One region of the Mesorhizobium sp. M1088 genome, then DNA from elsewhere that is predicted to be linked to it. Evidence: riboswitches for the same ligand, from Rfam matches in the RefSeq annotation. Region 1 holds a riboswitch; the other holds the start of a gene.

Region 1 (5,222 bases):
GACGTAGCAGAGCATGGCCGTTCCGAACCAGCCGATCATCGCCGCGCCGATGCCGGAAGTGATGTGGTCGTAGCCCGGCGCGATGTCGGTCGTCAGCGGTCCAAGCGTATAGAACGGCGCCTCGCCACAGACGGCGAGCTGCTTGTCCATGTTCGCCTTGATCTTGTGCATCGGCACGTGGCCGGGCCCCTCGATCATCACCTGGCAATCTTTCGCCCAGGCGATCTGCGTCAGCTCGCCGAGCGTTTCCAGCTCGGCGAATTGCGCCGCGTCGTTGGCGTCGGCGATCGAGCCGGGACGAAGGCCGTCGCCGAGCGAGAAGGAGACGTCATAAGCGCGGCAGATGTCGCAGATCTCCGCAAAGTGCTCGTAGAGGAAGCTTTCCCGGTGATGGTGCAGGCACCATTTTGCCATGATCGAGCCGCCGCGCGAGACGATACCCGTGACCCGGTCAACGGTCAGCGGGATGTAATGCAGCCGCACGCCGGCGTGGATGGTGAAATAGTCGACGCCCTGTTCGGCCTGTTCGATCAGCGTGTCGCGGTAAACCTCCCAGGTAAGATCCTCGGCAATGCCGCCGACTTTCTCGAGCGCCTGGTAGAGCGGCACCGTGCCGATCGGCACCGGCGAGTTGCGGACGATCCATTCGCGGATGTTGTGGATGTTGCGGCCGGTCGACAGATCCATCACCGTGTCGGCGCCCCAGCGGATCGCCCACACCATCTTTTCGACCTCTTCAGCCATCGACGATGTGACGGCGGAGTTACCGATATTGGCGTTGATCTTGACCAGGAAATTCCGGCCGATGATCATCGGCTCGCTCTCGGGATGGTTGATGTTGGCGGGAATGATCGCCCGTCCGCGCGCCACCTCGTTGCGCACGAATTCAGGCGTGACGAAGTCGGGGATCGCCGCGCCGAAGGCCTCGCCGTCGCGCTCAAGCTTGCCGTGCAGGATCTCGCGACCAAGGTTCTCGCGGATGGCGACGAACTCCATTTCGGGCGTGATGATGCCAGCGCGCGCATAGGCAAGCTGTGTCACCGCCTTGCCGGTCTGGGCCCGGAGTGGCCGGTTGCGGACTGGAAATTCCGGTGTTAGGCGCTCGCCCGCCGCAAACCCATTGTCTTCTGGCCGGACGTGGCGGCCGTCATAGGCTTCGACATCGCCGCGCGCGGTGACCCATTCATGGCGAAGCCGTGCAAGGCCGTTTTCGATGCTGGTTTCGACAGTCGGGTCGGTATAGGGGCCGGACGGATCGTAAGCGGTCACCGGCGGCTCGCCTGCCGTCGGATGGACGGAGATTTCGCGCATCGGCACCCTGATCTGCGGGTGGATGGCACCGGGCTTGTGGATTTTGCGTGAGGCAGGCAGCGGTCCCGTCGACACGGCGGGGGTGAGGGCATTCATCTTGAGGCTCCTTTGCTCGTGCATTGGAGACCCAGTTCTGTGCCGGAAGGATGAAAAGACGCTTCTGTCGACCTGCCGAAACAGGACCTCGGGCGTGAACTCCCGCAAAGCGCTTGCACCGTCCCTACGCCAGTATGAACTGGATCAGGTTCAACGGGTCACTGCGCCGCGAAAGCCAGCAGTATCTCAGCCCCTTGCCGGGACTCCCCTGGTGAATGCGTGAGGTTGGACGGGACGGCTCCGGTTTGTCAAGCGCGTTCTGGCCGCGGCTGATCGGCGGCCGGTCAGACCGTGCGGAAAAAATCGTGCATGTCTCGGTGACAAGTCAAGCGTCGGAGATGAAGGCAAGGACAAGGGAATCGCAAAGCGTCGGACTAAAAATCGATCCTGATGATCACACCTTCAATGGGCACCAAAGGTTTGCGCGTAGATCGCCTCGATTCTTCCTGCCTCGTCACTGGTCAGCGCGGCGAATTCCTTCTCGCGCGCGCGGTTCGATAGATGGCCATCATTCTGGTGAAGAAAACGGAAGAGCAGATCGGTCAACCGCTCGGGCATGTCGATAAAGGCGTCCACCTGCTGCCGGAACTGATCGTAGCGCTGCAGAAATGCGGTTTCCTCGGGAAGGTCCCGTTCGATCGTCCGCTGAACGCAAGCATAGAGGAATTCGGCGTGCGGGGTTGCATCGAAGAACCGGTAGAAATCACCGGTGTCATTCAGCACCCGGACGTTGAATTGCGGCGTCGGTTCCCATTCCACCAACGGCAGAAGGCGCTGCGAATAGCTCTCGAGCACGCCCCTGTACTCGTTGATCTGGTCCAGGATCGCGGCCGAGACGGGAAAGACCACTCCCGGCGGATTGAAGCCGCGCATGGCAAGGACGTGGTGGATTAGGTAGCGGTGAATGCGGCCGTTTCCGTCCTCGAACGGGTGAATATAGACAAAGCCGAAGGCGAGGATTGCGGCGGCTACGACTGCATCAAGCTTTTGCGCGGGGCCCTGATCGAACGCCGCCATTCCATCGATTAGCCGCGGCAGGTCCTCGGGCCGAGCGCTGATGTGATCGGGCAAGGGCGTACCGTTGTCTCGATCATGCTCACCGACGAAACCTCCTTCTTTTCGGAAGCCAAGTCTTACGAAACGAGCGTCACCAAGTACAATTCTTTGCAGACGCAGCAGCTCATCGCGATCGATCGGCCAGCGGCCGGCTTCGCCGATGGCGCGGCCCCAGCGCTGGATGCGATCTTGCGGCGGGTGCTCGCCCTCGATCGCATAGCTTGATCGCGAGTCTTTGAGCAAAAGAAAGGCGGCGGTCCGAGCAAGGAGGTCGCGCGGCACGTCCGCTACGATTGCCTCCGCGCGCCGCGGTAGTTCAAGGCCGATGAATTTTTCGAGAATCTTGGTGCGGAACACCAGAGGGCAGAACTCACGCGTGCCGGGGAGATTGTCCCTTACGCGATAGCGCGAAGCGGTCTTGTCGGGTCCGGGCCACTGCAGCTCGGGATCGACAACCGGAATGTATCGTCCGGCCTCCGCGTCCGGCAGATCGATACGCGCGTCCCTCAGCCATTCATATAAAAACCAGATGCGGCGGGCATAACTGCCGGTCGGGCTTTCACGGACCAGCGCCTCGATCGGCGCGGGACCGGTCACTTGGAACAGCCGCTTGAGGACGGCAAGGTCCAGTCCCTCGTACTTGAGCGCAAAGGTCAGGTGGCCTTCGAGGGTAGGATTTGGGGCATGGCGGGGGGTCATGATCCGCCAGCCATCCCGTTCGGTAATGCGATGATGCTCGCCAGTGGCGAACAACCTACGGGGCAAGGGCGCGGCGAGCCTGTAGGCTCCGATCAGGGCGCTGTACCCGGCCGGGGTCGCCGTTTCAGGAAGGCGGATTTCCTGAAAAACGGTAACAGGACCTGAAAATTGGTGCTGTTGCACCGCAGGCATGAAACGCGAATCCTTCCATTGAATTTTGGTTTAGTCGGCAAAACCTATGAAAAATGATCCTATCCCATGAAAATTGATGCCACAAGACAAATTTTCCGAAAACCGATTCTAAAACAGTGCTGAGGTCGATCAAGCAAGAACTCCGCCACCGGCTCAAGGAAGCGACTTCAGACCAAAAAGGTGAGTCCAGGAACCGCCATTCGCCCGTCTTAGTCACGAGGCCGGCACGGATGGCCCGCCTTACGTCGAGCCGGATTGCTCGAGCGCGCCGTTCGGGGCTCACTCATAGAGCGCTCTGGTGCGCGATCGATAGCCGCGATCACGCTTGCGACTGATCTTGGTGACGTGGCGGCGTCGGAGTAGAAAAGTGATGCAGGATCTCGGTGGCGTCGTGTGTGTGTGACCTGAAGTGAGTTCTCTGCGGTATGAGGGGCGGCACGCAGCGCGCGTCTTCTCGGCAGACAGATCGACGAAGCGGCACCGAAGGGAAGTTCCTGGCATTCATTCTCGCCATCGCTGCCCCAATTTGCCGATCGGACTGCCGATCGATCTCGCCCAATACTTTGCGCGCGCAAGGGCCGAAGCTGAACTGGGCGGCACCTGCTCATTCGGGAGCTGACTCATGCTTGGCGCGCTAGCCCGAGAGAGCTGTGCCTGATCGAATGCGTGAAAACGTAGCTCGGAGTGGAGAGGCTGACGCGGTCATCTGTCACCCGCCTTCGGGCTGTAACGGAAAGCGAGACATCTCTCCAATGCTCGTTCCCCACGTCGAGGGGCCCAGCGGCTTGGCTACGGGGGGGACTGTCAGCTAGTGGCCGCTGGGCCTTGACGACCAGCGACCGTAAGAGGAGGCCCTGTGCTGGCTGACGAAAACTTGCGAGCAAAGCCACGGAAAAGCATCATTCGAACGAACTCTTTCGTCGAGACGAGGAGGGCAGTGAGGCGGTAGCCGCCGCTTTGAAGTTCTCCGGCAGCTGCTACGCTGGTCATTCCGAGGGTCGCAGTTGCGCTTGCGCCGTCATATCAGATAAGTCTAATAAAATAGGCGCCTGGCCATCGAACGCGCCGCGGCGCCCTTGGGTCGGCGCTATTCATCGGGTGGGCATGTCGGGCACGCAAGGGAGGACGAAATGAGACTGGTTCAGTCATTTGCATTTGCTGCTGTGCTGCTTGTTTCGTCTGCATTGTCTGCGGCCGCCCACTCGGCTCGTGAGGACATCGAAGCGGCGTTGGTAAAATTCATGGACGCCTTCAACAGCGGAAACGCAGCAGCGGTAGGTCAAATGTATACCGACGATGCCGCCCTGCTGCCACCCGACGGCAAACGCGTCGATGACCGCAAGGGCGTGGAAGAATTCTGGCAGGGCGCAATCAAGGCCGGGATGAAGAATCTCACCCTGAAGGCGCTGGAAGTGGAAGAGAGCGGGAATCTCGCCTACGAAGTTGGCGCATTTACGCTCGGTGTGCCGAGCAAAGGCGGTGCCCCTTCCACCGTTGCGGGCAAGTACATTGTCGTTTGGAAAAAAGGGGACGACGGGACGTGGCGCCTGCATCGGGACATCTGGAACTTTGGTGCGGCCCAATAGATTCCGCGACCCGTGAGGCCGGCGCGGCTTGCAACAGTTCCAACGAAAGTCCATGGCAATAGTTGATGTGACTGAATTGATTAACAAAATTGAACAGACTTGATGGGTCTGCTCATCGAGTCGGCTCTGGATCTATCGCGCTACCGATCAGGGAGGCGGTAAGATTCGAGCTCAGCAGAACGTCAATTCCGGCTGACCACCACTTGCCGGGACTAGAGCGTTCTCCGGCTCGGCGCGCCGCCGAGGGCTCTTGTTCATTTGGTCGTGGGCAATCCGCGGTTC
Region 2 (5,222 bases), on a different contig from region 1:
GGTCTGGCCGCGGTCGAGCCAGATTGTGGCGCGTGACACGCGCTCGAGAAAACGGCGGTCATGCGAGATGACGACCAGTGCCGAGGAGGTGCGGGCAAGCTCCTCCTCCAGCCATTCGATGACCGAAAGGTCAAGATGATTGGTCGGCTCATCGAGGAGGAGAATGTCGGGCTCCGGCGCCATGACGCGGGCGAGGGCGGCGCGCCGCGCCTCGCCGCCGGAAAGGTCGTTCGGCCGTTCCTCGCCGGTCAGGCCGAGATGCTCCATCAGATAGGTGGCGCGGTAGGGATCGTCGGCGGGCCCGAGCCCCGCCTCGACATAGGCGCGGACGGTCGCAAAACCGTCCATGTCGGGCATTTGCGGCAAGTAGCGCACGGTTGCCGAGGGCTGGCGGAAGACTTCGCCATCCTGCGGTTCGATCAGCCCGGCGGCGATCTTGAGGAGCGTCGACTTACCAGAGCCGTTGCGGCCGACCAGGGCGATCTTGTCGCCAGCCGAGGCCGTCAGGGCGGCACCGTCGAGCAACGGCGTGCCGCCAAAGGTCAGCTTTATCCCGTCGAGATTGAGAAGCGGCGGCGCCATATCAGCTTTCTGGGCTCAGCTTTCCGGAAGAGGGTAGGGATGCGCGAGCAGCAGCGCCCGGCCGCTGGCCAGCGCGATTTCCAGCCGGCCCCTGACCTCGTTGGAAATGGTCAGCGACGAGCCGAACGCAACCTCGACATGGTCGAGCGGCCATTTGGCGCCGGTGACTGTCAGGCCGGCGAGATCCGAGAAGCCGAGCACCGAAAACAGCGTGCCGTCGGCATAGTCGAAGCCAGTCTTTCCAGGCAGCAAGGGAATGCCTTCCTGTGCGCCGCTGGTCAAAAGCACTTCCGTTCCGCCTTCCGCCAGCCGGACGCTCAGCGCCAGATGCAGGAAGATGTGGTCGGTGCGTTTGCCGCCGAAGGCGCCTGCGAGCACAAGGCTTGTCGCACCGCGTTCGAGCGCGGCGGCGATAGCGAGTTCACCGTCGGTCTTGTCCTTTTCAGCGGGAAATACCTGCCGTGGCACGGCGGCCAGATCTTCCGGCAAATCGGCAGGCACCGAATCGAAATCGCCGACCCAGAGTTCCGGCCTCAGGCCCAGCATGCGGGCATGACCGATGCCGGCGTCGGCGGCGATGACGCGCGAGCCTTCGACCTGGCGGTCGAGCAGCGGTGTGCGGATGAGATCGCCGCCAAGCAGGATGGTGAATGTGCTCATATCTCGTGGCCCTTACCAGCCCTGCCCCGGAAACGGAAGATGAAACGGCAGACGAAACGGAAGGCTGGGCTTTGGATGCCCGGCAAACTTCCGCTTGCGCAGCACTTCGGCCGGGCCTATGTGTCGCAACGCTCTAACGGGGTGCCGGACGCGATTTTCGCGGACCGGCTGAGAGGCAAGACTGCCAACCCGCTGAACCTGATCCGGTTTGTACCGGCGGAGGGATTAGACGTTTCGGACAGCCCGACGCCTCAATTCCTTTCAACGCGAACGAAGGAGGCGCCGATGCGCAGTTTTTTCCACTCTCTTGTCTCAATTGTCCTGCTTGCGGCATCCGCGGTCGCCCTGCCGGGGCAGGCATCGGCACAGGATAGACTGACGGTCTATACCTATGAAAGCTTCACCGCCGATTGGGGTCCGGGACCGGCGGTGAAGAAGGCCTTCGAGGCCGAATGCAGTTGCGTCGTCGAATTCGTCTCGGTCGCCGACGGCGTGGCGCTGCTCAACCGTGTGAAGCTGGAAGGCGCCGCGACCAAGGCCGATATCGTACTTGGCCTCGATACCAACTTAACCGCCGACGCCAAGGCAACCGGCCTGTTTTCGCCGCACGGCGCCGTCTCGGGCGTCAATGTGCCGGGCGGCTGGAGCGACGATATTTTCGTGCCGTTCGACTATGGCTATTTCGCCGTCGTCTACGATACCGAAAAACTGCAGAGCCCGCCGAAGAGCCTCAGGGAATTGGTCGAGGGCGATGCCGGAGAGAAGATCGTCATCCAGGATCCGCGCACCTCGACGCCGGGCCTTGGCCTGCTGCTGTGGGTCAAATCGGTCTATGGCGACAAGGCGCCGGAAGCCTGGGCCAAACTCAAGGCGAAGGTGCTGACGGTAACGCCGGGCTGGAGCGAGGCCTACGGCCTGTTCACCAAGGGCGAGGCGCCGATGGTGCTGTCCTACACCACCTCGCCGGCCTACCACATGGTCGCCGAAAACACCGAGCGCTACCAGGCGGCGTCCTTCGAGGAGGGCGAATATCTGCAGATCGAGGTTGCGGGGATCACCACCAAGGGCGCGAAGAACCCGCTGGCGGAAAAGTTCATTGCCTTCATGACCGGACCGAAATTCCAGGATGTCATTCCCGAAACCAACTGGATGTTCCCGGCCGGCAAAACCGACGAGCCGCTCAACCCGGCGTTCGACAAGCTGGTCAAGCCGACCAAGACCCTGCTGTTCAGCCCGGAAGACGTCGCGGCCAACCGCAAGGCCTGGGTCGATGAGTGGCTTGCGGCGATGAGCAGGTAGGGCTCAAGCCTCGTCGGATGTTTGCGCCAAGCCACCCCCCTCTGGCCTGCCGGCCATCTCCCCCTCAAGGGCACGGCTATCGCAGATGGAACGCCGAGGCTTTCGCTCTACGACGTACCCCCACCCCTAACCCCTCCCCACAAGGGGGAGGGAGACTTCCGTTGGCACTGACCTCGGCAAATTGTCTGCCTTTCGGCGCCAAAAGGGGAAGTAAGGGCATGCGGCAGCGTTCCCTCCCCCTTGTGGGGAGGGTTAGGGTGGGGGTCCAACTTCGTAAGAATCCAAATGCGATAGCCCTGCCCTCAAGGGGGAGATCGGCAGCTTTGTCGCCTCTCCTCGTCCTGCCACTTGTGAGATTGGCGAAGGCGGCTGAGTGCGCAATCTCCCCCCTTGAGGGGGAGATGGCCGGCAGGCCAGAGAGGGGTGGGCTCGGCCATTGTCAGGTATTTCCTTCGATCAACACCTGTCGTAGTGTCGGGTAGCACGACATGCGTACGCGTCATCCGGCCGATCCCCGCGTCACTGCCGGCATCGTCGCGCTCGCCGCCGTCGCGCTGCTGATCGGCGGGGCATTCGCCGGGCTCGTCGTCGAAGCCACACGCGACCTGTCCGGCGCCGCCGCCGCTTTCGATTCCTATCTCTTGCGCGTCGTCCGTTTCACGCTCTGGCAGGCTCTGCTGTCGACCCTGCTCTCCGTTGCACCGGCGCTGTTCATCGCGCGCGCCCTGTCGCGGCATCCACGTTTTTTCGGGCGAGGCTTCATCCTCCAGCTTTTCGCCGTGCCACTGGCGCTGCCGGCCATTGTTGCCGCACTCGGTGTCTTGGCGCTCTATGGCCGCGCCGGCTATTTTGCCGGCACGCTCGGCGCGCTAGGCGGCCAGAGCTGGCCCGGCATCTATGGCCTGTCGGGCATACTCGTTGCCCATGTCTTCTTCAACCTGCCGCTGGCGACGCGGCTGTTCCTGGAGGCGTTGCAGACCGTGCCGGCTAACCAATGGCGGCTGGCGAGCCAGCTTGGCATGGGGGCTGCGCCGGCCTTCCGGCTGATCGAATGGCCGCCGTTGCGTGCGGCCCTGCCGGGCGTTGCCGGGCTCGTTTTCATGCTGTGCATCACCTCCTTCACCATCGTGCTTACGCTCGGCGGCGGGCCGCGCGCGACGACGCTGGAGGTTGCCATCTACCAGGCGCTGCGTTTCGACTTCGACCCGGCGCGGGCGGTGACGCTGACCTTGCTGCAGATTGCCCTGACCTTCGTCGTCGTGCTGGCCTTGACGCGGCTTGGCGCCAATATGACCGGCGACGCCAATCTGCCGGTGGCGCCGCGCCGGTATTTTTCAGCCGGTGCGGCCGAGACCGTGCTGAACGCGCTGGCGATCGGGCTCGCACTGCTGTTTGTCGCCGGGCCGATGGCGGCCACGCTGGCAGCCGGGCTTGGCGCCGATCTCGGCCGCCTGGCCGGCGAGAGCGCGGTGCGGCAAGCGACGGCGACCAGTGCCGTGCTCTCCCTCCTGTCGGCGCTGCTCTCTGTGGCGTTGTCGCTGTCGCTGGTGATGGCGCGCCGGGCGCTGGCGCTCACCCGGCGGAGCGGCAGGAGGACGCTGCTCGAACACCTGGCCGACACCGGTGCGGGGTTCGTCCTGGTGGTGCCGCCCATCGTCATCGGTGCCGGCTGGTTCTTGCTCCTGCGCACCGTCGGCGATGTCTTTGCGATCGCCCCTGTCATGGTCGTTGCGGTCAATGCAGTGATGGCGATGCCGTTCGCCATCCGCGCCATCCGCCCTGCCTATGACGCGGCGAGCGAACGCCACGAACGGCTCTGCGCACAGCTTGGCATCTCGGGCTGGAACCGGTTGCGGCTGGTCGACTGGCCGTCGCTGCGGCGGCCGCTCGCCACCGGCTTCGCGTTCGCCATGGCGCTGTCGCTCGGCGATCTCGGCGTCATTGCGCTGTTCGGCAGCGATTCCGTGCAGACCTTGCCCTATCTGCTGCTGGCGCGCATGGGCAGTTACCGCACCGAGGATGCCGCCGGCCTGGCGCTGCTGCTCGGCCTTGTCTGCCTGGCGCTGGTGTTGGCCGCGGACTGGCTGGGAAGGAGGGAGAAATCATGATGCCGATCAGCCCGGAACGGTCCATTTCGGTGGAAAAAGGCGCGGCCGTGCGGCTCGATAATGTCTCGTTCAGCTATGGTGAAACGCCGCTTATATTCGATGTCGATTTCCCGGCGTCGGAAATCACCGCCATCATGGGGCCGAGCGGTTCGGGAAAGTCGACGCTGCTCAATCTGGTGGCCGGCTTCGAGACGCCGCGGTCGGGCCGCGTGCTGATCGGCGGCGCCGACGTCAGCACTGCGCCGCCATCAGCGCGGCCGGTATCGATGGTGTTCCAGGAAAACAACCTGTTTGCCCATCTGTCCCTCGAGCAGAATGTCGGGCTCGGCCGCTCGCCTTCGCTCAGGCTGAGCGAGGCTGACCGCGCCGCAATCGCCGCAGCGCTGAAGCGCGTCGGCCTTGCCGGCAAGGAAAGCCGGCTGCCGCGCGAACTCTCCGGCGGCGAGCGGCAGCGCGTCGCGCTCGCCCGGGTCCTGGTGCGCGACCGGCCGGTGCTGTTGCTCGACGAGCCGTTCGCTTCGCTCGGACCGGCACTGCGCGACGACATGCTCGACCTGGTGGCCGACGTCCATT

The links. Region 1 has a riboswitch for thiamine pyrophosphate ahead of thiC (phosphomethylpyrimidine synthase ThiC). Riboswitches for the same ligand answer to the same signal wherever they lie in the genome.
Region 2: linked by a shared signal. The riboswitch ahead of thiB (thiamine ABC transporter substrate binding subunit) and the one ahead of thiC (phosphomethylpyrimidine synthase ThiC) in region 1 are both predicted to bind thiamine pyrophosphate.

The regions. Positions count from the first base shown of each region.
Region 1 is NZ_JAMYMO010000001.1:547,254-552,475, forward strand. Features, by position in the region: gene thiC (phosphomethylpyrimidine synthase ThiC) at 1-1,407, opposite strand, end outside; TPP riboswitch at 1,511-1,627, opposite strand; gene NKH49_RS02780 (Fic family protein) at 1,810-3,354, opposite strand; gene NKH49_RS02785 (YybH family protein) at 4,485-4,940, shown strand.
Region 2 is NZ_JAMYMO010000005.1:254,705-259,926, forward strand. Features, by position in the region: gene NKH49_RS09340 (ABC-F family ATP-binding cassette domain-containing protein) at 1-582, opposite strand, end outside; gene NKH49_RS09345 (thiamine diphosphokinase) at 598-1,242, opposite strand; TPP riboswitch at 1,370-1,484, shown strand; gene thiB (thiamine ABC transporter substrate binding subunit) at 1,528-2,541, shown strand; gene thiP (thiamine/thiamine pyrophosphate ABC transporter permease) at 3,030-4,649, shown strand; gene thiQ (thiamine ABC transporter ATP-binding protein) at 4,646-5,222, shown strand, end outside.